One region of the Comamonas faecalis genome, then DNA from elsewhere that is predicted to be linked to it. Evidence: predicted binding sites of a transcription regulator. Region 1 holds the regulator's gene; each other region holds the start of a gene.
The links. Region 1 encodes FNR, which switches genes on or off when oxygen is low (the NO sensors DNR and NnrR bind a similar motif). Its sites were predicted from a motif close to TTGATNNNNATCAA; they were not measured.
Positions count from the first base shown of each region.

Region 2: a site for FNR is predicted at 1,678-1,691, ahead of ABD767_RS07650 (cbb3-type cytochrome c oxidase subunit I). Genes of this name have one in related genera too.
Region 3: a site for FNR is predicted at 1,977-1,990, ahead of ABD767_RS16630 (COX15/CtaA family protein). Genes of this name have one in related genera too.
Region 4: a site for FNR is predicted at 2,040-2,053, ahead of dsrO (sulfate reduction electron transfer complex DsrMKJOP subunit DsrO). Genes of this name have one in related genera too.

Region 1 covers NZ_BAABBP010000001.1:45,211-48,958, reverse strand. Annotated here, with positions in the region: gene hemN (oxygen-independent coproporphyrinogen III oxidase) at 1-1,382, opposite strand, end outside; gene fnr (fumarate/nitrate reduction transcriptional regulator Fnr) at 1,553-2,290, shown strand; gene ABD767_RS00220 (hypothetical protein) at 2,318-2,608, opposite strand; gene ABD767_RS00215 (FixH family protein) at 2,761-3,063, opposite strand; gene ccoG (cytochrome c oxidase accessory protein CcoG) at 3,093-3,748, opposite strand, start outside.
Region 2 covers NZ_BAABBP010000010.1:94,946-98,693, forward strand. Annotated here, with positions in the region: gene ABD767_RS07640 (uroporphyrinogen-III C-methyltransferase) at 1-177, shown strand, start outside; gene ABD767_RS07645 (heme biosynthesis HemY N-terminal domain-containing protein) at 224-1,504, shown strand; gene ABD767_RS07650 (cbb3-type cytochrome c oxidase subunit I) at 1,867-3,522, shown strand; gene ABD767_RS07655 (cbb3-type cytochrome c oxidase subunit II) at 3,512-3,748, shown strand, end outside.
Region 3 covers NZ_BAABBP010000047.1:10,957-14,704, reverse strand. Annotated here, with positions in the region: gene ABD767_RS16645 (MotA/TolQ/ExbB proton channel family protein) at 1-10, shown strand, start outside; gene ABD767_RS16640 (biopolymer transporter ExbD) at 17-427, shown strand; gene hemP (hemin uptake protein HemP) at 630-740, shown strand; gene ABD767_RS16630 (COX15/CtaA family protein) at 850-1,866, opposite strand; gene ABD767_RS16625 (hypothetical protein) at 2,054-2,209, shown strand; gene ABD767_RS16620 (cupredoxin domain-containing protein) at 2,228-2,767, shown strand; gene ABD767_RS16615 (cbb3-type cytochrome c oxidase subunit I) at 2,784-3,748, shown strand, end outside.
Region 4 covers NZ_BAABBP010000032.1:2,121-5,868, forward strand. Annotated here, with positions in the region: gene rlmD (23S rRNA (uracil(1939)-C(5))-methyltransferase RlmD) at 1-1,441, opposite strand, end outside; gene ABD767_RS14495 (hypothetical protein) at 1,511-1,840, opposite strand; gene dsrO (sulfate reduction electron transfer complex DsrMKJOP subunit DsrO) at 2,185-2,973, shown strand; gene nrfD (NrfD/PsrC family molybdoenzyme membrane anchor subunit) at 2,987-3,748, shown strand, end outside.

The DNA.
Region 1 (3,748 bases):
ATAATGCGCGAGAACCGCGCGCGATTACGGTCGGCCTGCAGGTATCTGTCGAACACCATGGCCACGCCGCGCACGAAGAACCAGCCCATAGGCGTGACCTGCACGCCTTCAGGCTTGAGGCAGACCAGGCCTTGCTGCTCCATGTCCTTGAGCCGCTCCAGCTCGGCAGCGAAGTACTGGGGCACGTCGACCAGCCAGGACTGCGCAAACGGCTCGTACAGCAACTCGCCCTGGCACATCAGCGCCATGATGGCGGCGCGGCGCATCAGATCGTCGCGCGTCAGCGCCAGGCCGCGCGCAATCGGGATGCGGCCGCGGTTGATCGCGTCGTAGTAGTCCTCCAGCACCTTGGCGTTCTGGCTATAGGTTGCACCGACGCGGCCGATGGCCGAAACGCCCAGCGCAATCAGGTCGCAATCGGGCTGGGTGCTGTAGCCCTGGAAGTTGCGGTGCAGCCGTCCCTGGCGCTTGGCAACGGCCAGCGCGTCGTCGGGCAGCGCGAAGTGATCCATGCCCACGTAAACGTAGCCCGCGTCGATGAAGGACTCGATCGAGCGCGCCAGCATGGACACCTTGGCCGCGGGCGCCGGCAGGTCGGCGATATTGATGCGCCGCTGCGCCTTGAAGCGCTCGGGCAAGTGGGCATAGGCGTACAGCGCAATGCGATCCGAGCGCAGTTGCACGACCTGCTCCAGCGTGCGGTTGAACGATTCGGGCGTCTGCAGCGGCAGGCCGTAGATCAGGTCGACGTTGACCGAGTCGAAACCCAGCTTGCGCGCGCTCTCGACCAGCGCAAACACCTTGTCAGCGGGTTGCACCCGGTGCACCGCCTTTTGCACGTCGGGGTCGAAGTCCTGTACGCCAAAACTCAGGCGGTTGAAGCCCAGTTCCTTGAGCACCGCCAGGCGGTGTTCGTCGACGGTACGCGGGTCGACCTCGATGGAATACTCGCCGCCGGGCACCAGCGTGAAGCTGCGCGTGAACATGCTCATCAGGTCGCGCAGGCCCTCGTCGGTCAGGAAGGTGGGCGTGCCGCCGCCCAGGTGCAACTGGCTGACCTGCTGCCCGACGCCGCAGTGCGCCGTGTGCAGGTCGATCTCGCGGCTGAGGTAGCGCAGGTAGACCTCGGCGCGCTCGGGGTGCTTGGTGATGATCTTGTTGCACGCGCAGTAATAGCACAGCGACTCGCAAAACGGGATGTGCGCGTACAGCGACAGTGGCGTGTTCTTGCCCACCGCACTGACCTTGCGCTGCTGCAGCGCAAGCACGTACTGCTCTTCGCCAAACGCTTCGACAAAGCGGTCGGCCGTGGGATAGGAGGTGTAGCGGGGCCCGGGCACGTCGAAGCGACGCAGGAGTTCGGGCGTGATAGCAACGGTCATGACGGATTTCCAGACGATAACGGCAAGACTGTGCCGCAGTGGACCGGCAACCGTCTTGACTACAATCAAGAACCGGCCGCTTCCTGCATGGCGGCCTGGCCCGGATCGAGAGTCCCGAGATTGTCTCCGGATTTACCCTCTGTACCTTTTTTCAGATGTAAGCTCTGACCATGGGCAAGGTTTCTGCTTCTTCCAGCGCGCACGCCTTCAAAGTCGCCTGCTCCAACTGCAATCTTCGCGAGTTGTGCATGCCGGTCGGCCTGAACGACCAGCAAATGCAGCGCATCGACGACATCGTTGCGACGCGGCGCAAGATCAAGCGCGGCGGCTCGCTGTTTCGCAACGGCGAGGCATTCACCTCGCTGTTTGCCATTCGCACCGGTTTTTTCAAGACCTGCGTGGCGACCGAGGACGGACGCGACCAGGTCACGGGCTTTCAGATGGCCGGCGAGATCATCGGCCTGGACGGCATCGTCAACGACCACCACACCTGCGATGCCGTGGCGCTGGAGGATGCCGAGGTCTGCGTGATGCCGTTCGACCGCATAGAGGAACTGTCTCGCGAGGTCACACCGCTGCAGACACACCTGCACAAGATAATGAGCCGCGAGATCGTACGCGAGCACGGCGTGATGCTGCTGCTCGGCAGCATGCGCGCCGAGGAGCGGCTGGCGGCTTTCTTGCTCAACCTGGTGCAGCGCCTGCATGACCGCGGCTTCTCGCAATCCGAGTTGGTGCTGCGCATGACCCGCGAAGAGATCGGCAGTTACCTGGGCCTCAAGCTGGAGACCGTCAGCCGCACTTTCTCCAAGTTCGCCGAGGACGGTCTGGTCGAGGTCAAACAGCGCCACGTGCGCATCCTGGACACCGACGCGCTCAAAGCCATCGTCAACAGTCAACAGGCCTGACGACGGCCAATCCCGCCACGGGCGGTATTACATCGAAGAAAACTTGGCGCAATCGGCTGGACGCTGCAGGTCGGGGACAGGGCAGCGATTGAGTTCAAAGGGCGAGAGCGACAGCAGGGTCGTCAGCGCGCCCGCACCCATGATCACCAGCCAGAACACGAAGAACGCCACGGTGTAGACACCTTCGCGCGAGAGGTTCACCGGCTGGTCGAACCACTGCAACATTTGCGGATCGACAAAAGCAAACACCAGCATTTCCAGCACGGCCGCCATCAGAAAGGCCGGCCAGACAATCCACATCAGTCGCTGCATCCGCATTGCATCGTCTCCTGTTCTTTGGATGAAGAGGCAGACTAGCACTGAGGCCGGCCATGCAATCCATGCATGCGCGCTAAACCATGCACGGCACTCGGAATTGACCCAGGTCACGACAGCGCATGGTCAGAGCCCGGCGCTTGCCGCGCGCGATATCAGGGACGATGTTCTCGCGGCGTTGCCGCATGGTTGCGGCCCTTGAGCGCCGGCGTCATGGCTGCCGCCTCCGCTTCCTGCTGCGCCCTGAGCGTCTGATTGATTTCCAGGCCGCGCTGGTAATAGTCTTCGCTCAGTACCGGATCAGGGCGGCTGACGGCCAGCCACAGCGTCACGAAACCGGCGACGACGACGACGGCAGGCCCGGCGATCAGCATCCAGACCATGCCGAACTTCCACCAGGGTCGCGCCGGGGCGTCACCGGGCATCGGCCCGGGTGCAGTGGAGGGATTTGCAATCATTGAAGACTCCTCATCGAAACGGCGACCACTCAGCGCGGCACCAGGAACACCGATTTCTCGGAAACCTGTGCCTTGCTGCCCAGCGCCTGGATATCAAAGTAAATCGTGTGCGACCCGGGCTGCGCCGAGCCGTAGGGGATGTGCAGGCGCACCGACACCCAGCGCGACTCGGCCGGCCCCAGGTCGAATTCCTGCTCGGTGGCCACTTCCAGCTCCGGCAAGCCGCGCGCCGCAATGTGGTAGCGCTGCGCGCGTTCGGTAGCGTTCATGATCTGCAGGCGGTAAACGTTCTCCAGCTTGCCACCGGCGACGATGCGCGAGAGCGCGGCGCGGTCGCGCACGATGTCCACCTTCATCGGCGAGCGTACGACGAGACTAGCCATCATGCCAATGCACAGCAGCAGCAGCAGTGCGGAGTAAACCAGTACGCGCGGACGCAGCACGCGCTTGATCATCTGCGACTGCGTCCAGTGGTTCTTGACTCCGTTTTGCGTGGAAAAGCGAATCAACCCACGCGGGTAGTTCATCTTGTCCATCACGGTGTCGCAAGCATCCACGCACAGGCCGCAGCCTATGCATTCGTACTGCAACCCGTCGCGGATGTCGATGCCGGCCGGGCACACCTGCACGCACAGCGAACAATCGATGCAATCGCCCAGCCCTTTGGCCTTGTAGTCCACCGTCT
Region 2 (3,748 bases), on a different contig from region 1:
CGCGCCGACCTGGCCTACGCCTACAGCGTCATGGTCAAGTACTTCGACCCCACGTCGCGGCGTACCCAGAACGCGCTGCAGGCGCTACAGCAGCTGCAAGAGCACATGACCGCGTCCGACACGCCCACGCTGGACGACACCTTTGCCGCGCTGGCCACGGCCGCCGCCGGCCGCTGACCCCCCCGCTCTCCCGCCACCTCTTTCACGGACAGGACACACCCCCATGCGCGCAGCTCTCTGGTTTCTGGCCCTGTTTGGCGCCGCCGTCGCGGTGGCGCTGTTTGCCGGCAACAACCAGGCTGTGGTCACCGTGTTCTGGCCGCCCTGGCGCATCGACCTGGCGCTCAACCTGGTGCTGATCGCGCTGCTGGTGGGCTTCATCGTCGTGCATTCGGCTCTGCGCGGCATGGCGGTGCTGCGCGCGCTGCCCCAGCAGACCCGGCGCTGGCGCGTGATGCAGCGCGAGCGCACCATGCACGGCGCGCTGCTGGGCGCCTACTCCTACATGCTGTCCGGGCGCTACCTGCGCGCGCGCAAGGACGCGCTCACTGCCATAGGCCAATCACAGGCGCTGGAGCAGCTGCGCGAGAGCGACCCGCACACGCGCCAGATGCGCGCGCTGGCGCACCTGATCGCGGCCGAGTCGTCGCACGCGCTGCAAGACCGCGAAACCCGCCAGACGCACCTGGAGCAGGCGCAGCAGACGATTGCCGAGCACACCAGCGACAGCGAGCGCGAATTTGGCGAAGGCCTGCAGCTGCGCGCCGCGCGCTGGGCGCTGGACGACCGGGACGCCGAGTCCGCGCTGGAGCAGCTGGCCAGCCTGCCCGCCGGCACGGCCCGGCGCACGCTGGCGCTGCGCACCCGCCTGAAGGCCGCGCGCCACACCCAGCAGACCGACCTGGCGCTGGAGACCGCACGGCTGCTGGCCAAGCATGGCGCCTTTGCCCCGTCCGTGGCCGACACGCTGACGCGCTCGCTGCTGCTTGAACAAATCCGCGGCACACGCGACACGCACCAGCTCCTGCGCATCTGGCAGCAGCTGGACGCCGCCGAGCGCAGCCACCCCGACATCGCCACGCGCGCGGCGCAGCAGCTCTCGCGCCTGGGCGGCGAGCCGGCGCAGGTGCGCCAGTGGCTCACCCCCGTCTGGCAGGCGCTCAGCGGCCAGGGCGAGCCGGACTTCAACGACGCGCAATGGCTGCGTCTGGTGCGCACGCTGGAGCGCAACATGCAGGATCTGGAGGACGACTGGCTCGCCCGCATCGAGTCGGCGCAGCGCGCCCGCCCGCGCGAACCCCACCTGCAATACCTGGCCGCGGCAGCCTGCATGCACCGCCAGCTGTGGGGCAAGGCCCAGCAGGGCTTTGCCCGCGCGGTGCAACAGCTGCGCGACGAGCGCCTGCGCGCCAGCGCCTGGCGCCATCTGGCCGAGCTGGCCGAGCAGCGCGGCGACGGCGACGAGGCGGTGCACGCCTGGAAGCAGGCGGCACTGCTGCGCTGACCCCGGCGGGCTTTTCCCGCCTCCACCGCAGGGCGCTCGCCCGGCCAAAAATCAAGGCGATTTGCCGCGCGCCCGCTCCGGCCCGCTTTCCCGCTCGGCCGGGCGCGTGCGCTTGCCTGGCCACTCCACTCGATATTGCGCCGCAGCACTACCACATTGCGGCCAAACGGTACTTGGCATAAGTCAATGGAGACAGCGCCATCAACATGGGCATGTTGCACTGCATCAAGGCCGATTGAGGCGCAATCTTAGAATCGCTGGCACCATGCGGTAACAGGCTTTGTTGCTCCGTTATTTGCAGTGGATCAAAACCAGGCGCATGCATGCGCCTGCAGGGTTAAAAAACGAAAGGAACCACAGCGATGGACAGCGCCCTCCTGAGCCTGTTGGCTGCCTTCCTGCTCTCGATCATTGGACTGTTCGTCTTCATATGGTCGTTGCGCAAGGGGCTGCTGGTCGAAAATCCCAAGGCCGCATCGGCCATCTTCGTCAAGGGAGAGATCGGTCATATCGACGATCCCGCACTGGGCACCCAGCAGCAGGAGCGCTTCCAGCACGCGGCGGCCGAGCCGGGCGACGAGCGACACGTCCCGGACGCCCAGGAGCTGCAGGACCGCCTGGCCGCCGACCGCTCCAGCGCGTTTCCGGTGTTCATGTTCATCGCGTTCGCCTGCATGTGGCTGCTGTTCGGCGGCATCGCCGGACTGACGGCATCGCTCAAGCTGCACCTGCCCGACTGGCTGGTCAGCGAAGCCTGGATGACCTTTGGCCGCATGCGCACCATGCACCTGACGGCCGTGCTCTACGGCTGGATCACCAACGCCGAGCTGGGCATCATCATCTGGCTGATGCCGCGCCTGCTGCGCACGCCTCTGTTCGGCTCGATGTGGATCATGATGGGCGGCGCGCTGGTCAACGTGGCCATTGCCGCGGGCGTGGGCGCGATTGGCGCGGGCTGGACCGACGGCCTGGAGTACCTGGAAATGCCCTGGCAGATCGGTATCTTCTTTGCCGCCGGCATGGTCTGCATCATCGGCCCGGTGCTGTACACGCTGGTCAACCGCAAGGTCGAGTCGCTGTACGTGACCACCTGGTACCACACGGCCGCGCTGCTGTGGATCACCTCGCTGTTCATCGTCGGCAAGATTCCCGGCGTGCAATTCGGCGTGCAACAGGCCGCGATGAACTGGTGGTATGGCCACAACGTACTCGGCCTGTGGTTCACGCCCGTGGCCGTCGGCGCCATCTACTACTTCCTGCCCAAGATCATTGCGCGGCCGATTCGCTCGTACAACCTGTCCATCCTGGGCTTCTGGACGCTGGCCTTCTTCTACGCCCAGGTCGGTGGCCACCACCTGGTGGGCGGCCCGGTGCCGGGCTGGCTGATCACGCTGTCCATCGTGCAGAGCATGATGATGATCATTCCGGTCCTGGCCTTCGCGATCAACATGGCGCTGACGATGAAGGGGCGCATGCACCTGTCACGCTACTCGCCGGTGCTGCGCTTCATGATGTTCGGCGGCTTCATGTACATGATGTCGTCGCTGCAGGGCTCGTTCGAGGCGCTGCGCTCGGTGCAGCAGGTGGCGCACTTCACGCACTACACCGTGGCCCACGCCCACCTGGGCGCCTATGGATTCGTCACCATGGTGCTGTTCGGCGCCATCTACTTCATCATGCCGCGCATCGTGCACTGGGAATGGCCGTACCCGCGCCTGATCTCGCTGCACTTCTGGCTGGCCGCCATCGGCATCCTGATCTACTTCATCTTCCTGTCCTACGGCGGCTGGCTGCAGGGCCTGGCCATGCTCGATCCGGCGCGTCCGTTCATCGACTCCGTCCTGGTCACCATGCCCTATCTCAAGTGGCGCAGCCTGGGCGGTGCCCTGATGGTGGCCAGCCACATCGTCTTCGTCTACCACTTCCTGGTCATGGCGCTGCGCTTTGGCCCGGATCGCACGGGCGCAGCCCTGTTCTCGAGCCAACCCAAGGCCATGGAGATCGTTCATGGAAAATGAAGTCAAACTGACCGCAGGCGCGATGGCCACTTTTGCCATCGCGGTCTCCGCCCTGGTCATCCTGCCCTACATCCAGGTGCACGACGTCAAGCCGACCGAGGGCGTCAAGCCCTATACCAGCGCCGAGCTGCGCGGACGCGCCAGCTACATCGCCAACGGCTGCATGTACTGCCACAGCCAGCAGCCGCGCTCGGAGAGCTTTGCGCCTGCCGACTCCCAGCGCGGC
Region 3 (3,748 bases), on a different contig from region 1:
GAAAGGCTGATGCGCCATGGCTTTCGGAACCCAGGACGAATCCGATGAGGTGATGAATGAAATCAACATGACGCCGCTGGTGGACGTCATGCTGGTTTTGCTCATCATCTTCATCATCACCGTGCCAGTAATGAAACATGCCGTGCCGGTAGACTTGCCGCGCGCGAGCAACGAGCGCGAAATCATCCAGCCGGAGACCATCCGCCTGTCGGTGACCGCCGATGGCGTGTACCACTGGAACGAGCGCACCCTCTCCGATGAGGAGCTTGAACCACTGCTGCAGGCCGAGGCGCAAAAAATTCCGCAACCCGACCTGCATATCCAGGGCGACAAAGATGTGCGCTACGAGCGCGTGGCGCAGCTCATGTCCGCCCTGCAGCGCGCCGGCCTGCACAAAATCGGCTTCGTGACCGAGCCCAATCCCTGAATCCAATTGAGCCATGGATGGTTACATTGGAATCGATAAAAATCCGTTGACTTATTGATGATAATGATTATCATTAGCGCATCAGAATCAACGACGCATCAACGGTTTCATCGTCATGACCAATCTCTACTCGAATCGATTTGAAACCCTTCCCATCATGGTGTCGCATGGAGTCACAACGCCGAACAGCCCGGAACGGGTGATGCACAGCGAAACCTTGATGCAGGGACGCAAGGTCATGACCATCGTGCACAACGGCCGCGTCTACCGGCTGCAGACCACCAAGCAGGGCAAGCTGATCCTGACCAAGTAAAGATCATCGTGGGGCGACTCGTGGATCACAAGATCCCAAGAGTCGATTGGCCAGCCAACGAGGAGCACCTCGCGTAGCCAGGCTTTTTTTCATCCCGCACAACAGTTTCCTAGCGTTCCACCCGCACGGTCTGGGCCGCAAGCAGTGCCAGCAACGCGGCCGCCAGCAGGTTGTGCAGCAAGACGAGTGGTAGCGGCTGCTGCCAGGCAACCACCACCAATCCAACCAACGGCTGCAGCGCAGCCAGCAGCGCCACGGCGGCTGCCACGCCCCGTCGGTCGGCCCGCCACAGACGCCAGGAAAACGCCCACAGTACCGCCACCAGTGCCACGCCAGCGATGCGGTGGGCGAGTTGCAGGAAAGCCCCCTGCTCCTGCGTCAGCGCCGTCGCCGACGGCGAGACCCAGGACAGCAGTGCCCCCAACCCGCCCGATGCATCCGCCACGCAAGCGCCAAAGACGGGACAGCTCAAGCCTGCATGCCGGGCGCTGACCAGACCGCCCAGCAGCACCTGCAAGCAGATCAGCAGCATGCATATCCATGCGCCCATCATGCCGCCACGCATGCTTTGCGCGCGGCTCCCACCTGCGACGCACACCAGGCGGATCGCCAGGGCAAACATCAGCAGCCCGGCAAGCAAATTTCCCAGCACCACCCCGGGCAGACCGGGTTGCGCAGACCAACGCCCCAACACGGCCAGAAAAATCGCCAGAACCAGCAGGATCAGCGTACCGCGTGACTCTGACCACAAGCGCGGCGTGGACGTTGCCGACACGACCAGCATCAGAAGCAGCACCAGCAAAGTAGCGCTTGCTACCACCCGGTGCACCAGTTTCAAGGCTGCTGGCGTTTGCGCCGGCGCCGGTGTGGCCGTGCCATCCGCACCCAGTGCCTGCACCTGGCATTGAGGCCATGGCGCGCAACGGACGGCCTCCTTGGACAGGCGCATATAAGCGCTCAAACTGATGATGCACAGCATCAGCGCAGCGCACAGCCACGCCATGCGGCGCACCAGATGGCGCCGCCGCTGCAGCAAAGCAAGGTCGCAATCCATGTTTCCAATCCCCCTGAGTTTGTCTTGTGGTGAAAAGGCTGCAGAAAAAATCAGCGTGGCTTTCAATGCCATTCATCGAAAAAACCGTTTCGATTGAACATTTTTTGATAGCACCTCCCAGCCCGATGCGATCGTCAGGACTTCTCACTCTGCCTTTGGCAGGCTAAAGTTCCGTCAAATGTTTGATCCATGTCACGAACACTTGATGACAAAGGTCAACAATTACGTGTCTTAACCGGTAACTTCCAAGGAGTGAACGATGAGTCACCACGACGACGAAAACGAGAAAGTCCCGCTGATGCAGCAACTGCTGGACAACCCTTTTCTGCTGCTGTTCCTGGGCGTGATGATTCCGATGATTGTCTACAACCTGTGGGGCTTCATCGACGTTCTGACCATTCCCGTCGCCAAATAAAAACTGAGGAGACTCAACATGAGTGCAATCCTGCCGCCTTCGGAGAGGTTGTGGTGGAAACACCCGCTGGATCGTCTGGAAGCCATCTGGATCGCCATCGCCTTCATCTGGTGCATGGTGATGTTTTTCATGATGGTGTTCTGGCACGTCTACGGCAAGCAAAACCTGTCAACCGAGACCTACAAGGTCGACGTCGGCCAGTTTACCGAGCGCACCCAGGCCTTTGTCGACAAATACACGGTTCGCACCGAAACCGAGCAGGAAGTGCCGGTCGTCGCTCCGCCCGAGGGCGAGGACATCTACTTGATTGGACGCCTATGGAACTGGTGGCCCATTCTCGAGCTGGAAAAGGGCAAGACCTACAAGCTTCACATGACCTCGATGGACTACAACCACGGCTTCTCGCTGCAGCCCAACAACATCAACATCCAGGTGGTGCCCGGCTATGAGCACGTGATCAAGATCACGCCCAACGAATCGGGCATGTACTCCATCGTGTGCAATGAGTTTTGCGGCATTGGTCACCACGAGATGGTCGGCCGCCTGTACGTAAAGTAATGCAGGGGGAGACAACATGACCACACAAACCACATACCGCACCTGCCCACGATCGGGCCTGCAATTCGAAGCCCAGGCGGAAAGCCTGATCAAGGCCAACGCCGTCACCGCCGTCGTCGCCCTGCTGGTCGGCGGCCTGCTGGCCATCGGCGTCGTGCTCACGCGCTGGCCCGCCGTGCACTGGCTGCCGGCCGACACCTTCTACATGGTGCTGACGGCCCATGGTCTGGACATGCTGATCTACTGGCTGATCTTCTTCGAGATCGCCATCCTGTACTTCGCCGCATCGACCTTGCTGCGCTGTCGCATCGCCACGCCCAAGATCGCCTGGCTGGCATACGCGCTAATGCTGATCGGCGCGGTCATCAACAACGTGGCCGTCTTCCAGGGCGAGTCCAGCGTGATGATGACCTCCTACGTGCCGATGATGGCGCACTGGACGTTCTACTTCGGCATCGTCCTGTTTGCCGTCGGCGCGCTCATCGCCTGCTTCGTGTTCTTCGGCACGCTCGTCGTCGCCAAGCGCGAGAACACCTACGAAGGCTCGGTGCCGCTGGTCACCTTCGGTGCCATCACCGCCGCCATCATCGCCGTGTTCACGCTCAGCTCGGGTGCCATCATCCTGGTGCCGACGCTGTTCCTGTCGCTGGGCTGGATCGATAACGTCGACCCACTGGCCTACCGCATCATCTGGTGGGCGCTGGGCCACTCCTCGCAGCAGATCAACGTGGCAGCCCATATTTCGGTGTGGTATGCCGTCGCCGCCATCGCGCTGGGCGCCAAGCCCATGTCCGAGCGCGTCAGCCGCGGCGCCTTCCTGCTGTACATCCTGTTCCTGCAGCTGGCAAGTGCGCACCACATCCTCGCCGATCCCGGCGTGAGCACTGAGTGGAAGATCGTAAACACCAGCTACTTCATGTACTTTGCCGTGCTGGCGTCGATGATCCACGCACTGTCGATTCCCGGCGCCATGGAAGTGGC
Region 4 (3,748 bases), on a different contig from region 1:
GCGCCGTGTGCGGAAACATATTGACCATGCCCGCCGCCGTGCAGCGGTAGCCTGCCTGGTGCACCAGCAGCCCTGCGTCGCGCGCCAGCGTAGCGGGGTTGCAGCTGACGTAGACGATGCGCCGCGGTGCCGTCCACTCCTGCGCGCTTTCGGGCAGCGGCGGCGCGCCTTCGGCACCGATGCGTGCCTGGTGGATGTCGGCCAGCGCCTTGACCAGCGCAAAAGCGCCCTCGCGCGGCGGGTCGACCAACCATTTGTCGGCCACGCCGTCGGCCGTCAAAAGCCCGGGCGTCATCTCGAACAGGTTGCGCGCGACAAATTCGGTGGATGCCAATGCCGCGCCGGCGGCGCGCAACCCCTGGTTGTGGCCATAGTTGGCCCGTGCGCGGGCAACCAGCGTCTCGCTGCCCTCCACGCCCAGCACCTGGCGTGCCTGAGTGGCCAGCGGCAGCGTGAAGTTGCCCAGGCCGCAGAACCAGTCGATCACGCGCTCGTGCGGCTGCACGTCGAGCAGGCGCAGCGCCCGACCGACCAGCACGCGGTTGATCTGCGGGTTGACCTGGGTGAAGTCGGTCGGACGAAACGGCATGGTGATGCCGAATTCGGGTAGTGCGTAGGCCAGCACCTCGCCGCCCTCGTCCAGCAGATGCACCGTGTCCGGCCCCTTGGGCTGCAGCCACCACTGCACGCCGTGCGCGCGGGCAAAGTCGCGCAGCTTGTCCCGGTCGCCGTCCGACAGCGGCTGCAGATGGCGAAGCACCAGTGCGGTCACGGTGTCGCCGCAGGCCAGCTCGATCTGCGGGCAGGTGTCGCGCGCGTCCATCGATGCGATCAGGCCGCGCAGCGGCACCAGCATGCTGCTCACATGCGGCGGCAGGATGGCGCAGCTGTCCATGTCGGCGATATAGCGGCTCTTGCGCTCATGAAAGCCGACCAGCACCACGCCCTTCTTGATCACGTGGCGCACCGCCAGCCGCGCGCGGTAGCGGTAGCCCCAGTCGGGGCCTGCAATCGGGCGCAACACCATCTGTGGGCGCACCTTGCCCAGGTGCCAGAGGTTGTCCTCAAGTACGCGCTGCTTGACCGCGACCTGCGCGCCCATGTCCAGATGCTGCATCTTGCATCCGCCGCAGGCGCCGGTGTGCAGGCCGAAATGCGGGCACTGCGGGCGCACGCGCAGGCTCGATTCGCGGTGGATGGCCGTCAGGCCGGCCTGCTCCCAGTTGTTCTTGCGCCGCGTCGTCGTGGCGCTGACCCATTCGCCGGGCAGCGCGCCGTCGATGAAGACGACCTTGCCGTCGGCGTTTCGGGCAACGCCCTGGGCGTCCAGATCCATCGAGAGGATGCGCAGCGCATCGTCCGGCAAATGAGGTGGCCGGATTTCTGGCACAACGGCGCTGGCGGGACTGGGGGCAGGAATGGGGGTGACGGGCTCGCTCATGCGCCGATTGTCTCAGCCCTGCATTGCCTCGGCGGCAAAGAGCCCGCCCCTGTTTTGATTAGAGCGTGTTTACGATCTCTTAAGCCGCCGCGACGCCGCCGTACGGGTGCGCTGCGCTGCGCCGTGGCGCAGCGTGTCAGTCGCGGGCAGCCGGTTGAATTCGCGCTCGCAGCCGCTGTTGCCCAGCGAAAACACCAGAGCGCCGCCTGGCGCAATGCCGGGCAGCGTCTCGTGCAGTGGCTTGGACAGGTCGACCGGTGGCGTCTGCGAGCGGTACACCACCTGCTGGGCGTTGTCATACACCACGTAGCACGCGGCCCAGGCGGCCGGCGCGCACGCCATGGAAGACAGCACGGCGGACACAGCGCCGCAGCGCATCAGAAGACGTTGGAGCGACATGGGAAAGGCCTCCGGCGTTGGATTGCGGGTTGGTATGGCGCCCATTTTGCCCCGTCCGGCGCGCCGTGGCGGCCCGTGAATCCTCGGATTTACCATGTCCGAGCAATGCGCTCGGATTTATTTAATATTTGCTTAATCTGCGCTTATTAATATCGCAAGGTTTGTCTGGAATATAAATATAATTAATTACCCAAAGATATTGATGATTATCAAATCTAATAATCGATAAATCATTAAGAATAAACCCTAGGTTATTTCTTGACCCGCCGCAACAAGCGGTGGCCGGCGCTTGATGCGCCAACGCAGTGGTCGAGAAGTTGCGCAATTCGTTTCAGAGGATTTCCATGGCACTAGAACCCACGACGGCGCGCACCCAGGCGCCAGAGACCGTCCAGCCCGGCAAGCGCGGATTCCTGCAGGATCTTGTGGCCCTTGCCACCACGTTTGGCGTGGCGGGCGCCGCAAGTCCCGCGGCCGCGGCCATTGCCGACTACCAGCCGCCGCGGCGCGAAGGAATGAAGGGCAAGCGCTGGGGCATGCTGGTCGACATCCGCAAGTGCATCGGCTGCCAGGCCTGCACGGTGAGCTGCTCGGTGGAAAACCAGCCGCCGATCGGCCAGTTCCGCACCACGGTGCTGCAGTACGAGGTGGACCGCCCCAACGAGGCGCCGGCCATGGTCAGCCTGCCGCGCCTGTGCAACCACTGCGAGGAGCCGCCCTGCGTGCCGGTGTGTCCGGTGCAGGCCACCTTCCAGCGCGAGGACGGCATCGTGCTGGTCGATGGCGACCGCTGCGTCGGCTGCGGCTACTGCGTGCAGGCCTGCCCCTACGACGCGCGCTTCATCAACCACGAGACGCAGACCGCCGACAAGTGCACCTTCTGCGACCACCGCCTCGAAGTCGGCCTGCTGCCCGCCTGCGTGGAGAGCTGCGTGGGCGGCGCGCGTGTGATCGGCGACCTCAACGACGAGCACAGCGAGATCAACCGCCGCATGGCCGAGCACGAGCGCGACATCAAGGTCTTGAAGCCCGGAATGAAGACCCAGCCGCGCGTGTTCTACATCGGCCTGCCCGACCAGTTCGTCAACGGCGTCGACGGCCAGGCCAGCGTGCGCCTGGTGGCCCACGATTGAAGGAGCGCACACCATGCAGATCATCGAACTCCTGACCCCCGCCTACGAAGTGGCCTGGCTGCCCTGGGCGGTGCAGTATTTCTTTCTTGCCGGTGTGGCCACCGGCGCCGCGCTGCTGGCTGCCGCCTGCGTCTTCGCGCCCGCAGGCAGCCGCCTGGCGCAGCTGACGCCGGTGGTGGTCTTCACGCTGGCGGTGGCGGCGATCGCCGCGCCGGTCTCGCTGCTGGCCGACCTGCACCAGCCAGCGCGCTTCTGGCATTTCTACGCGCACTTCACGCCCTGGTCGTGGATGTCGATCGGCGCGCTGCTGCTGCCGACCTTCGTCACGCTGTCACTCGCGCTGTGCGCCAGCTGGTGGCTGGGGCGGCCGGGCTGGATGCGCCTGGTCGCGCCGCTCTTGGTGCTGTCGGCGCTCAGCATCGTCGTCTACACCGGCGCCGAGGTCATGGTGGTGCGCGCGCGCCCGCTGTGGAACACCGCCTGGCTGCCGGTCAACCTGGCGCTGACCGGCTGGCTCGCGGCGATCGGCGTGATGTTCATCGTCGAGCGTTTTTTGCCTGCTGCCCTGCGCCCGCAGGACGGCGCGCTGCAGCTGCTGCGCGGCGTGACGCTAGCCCTTGCCAGCGCGCTGGTGCTGGCCACGCTGAGCTGGGCGACGCTGGGACTGGTGACGCGCGCGCCGTCGCTGATGGCCGCCGCCCGCCTGTGGAGCGACTTCCCGGTCTGGCGCATCGGCATGGTGCTGTCGGCGCTGGGCGGCGTGGCTGTGCTGGCC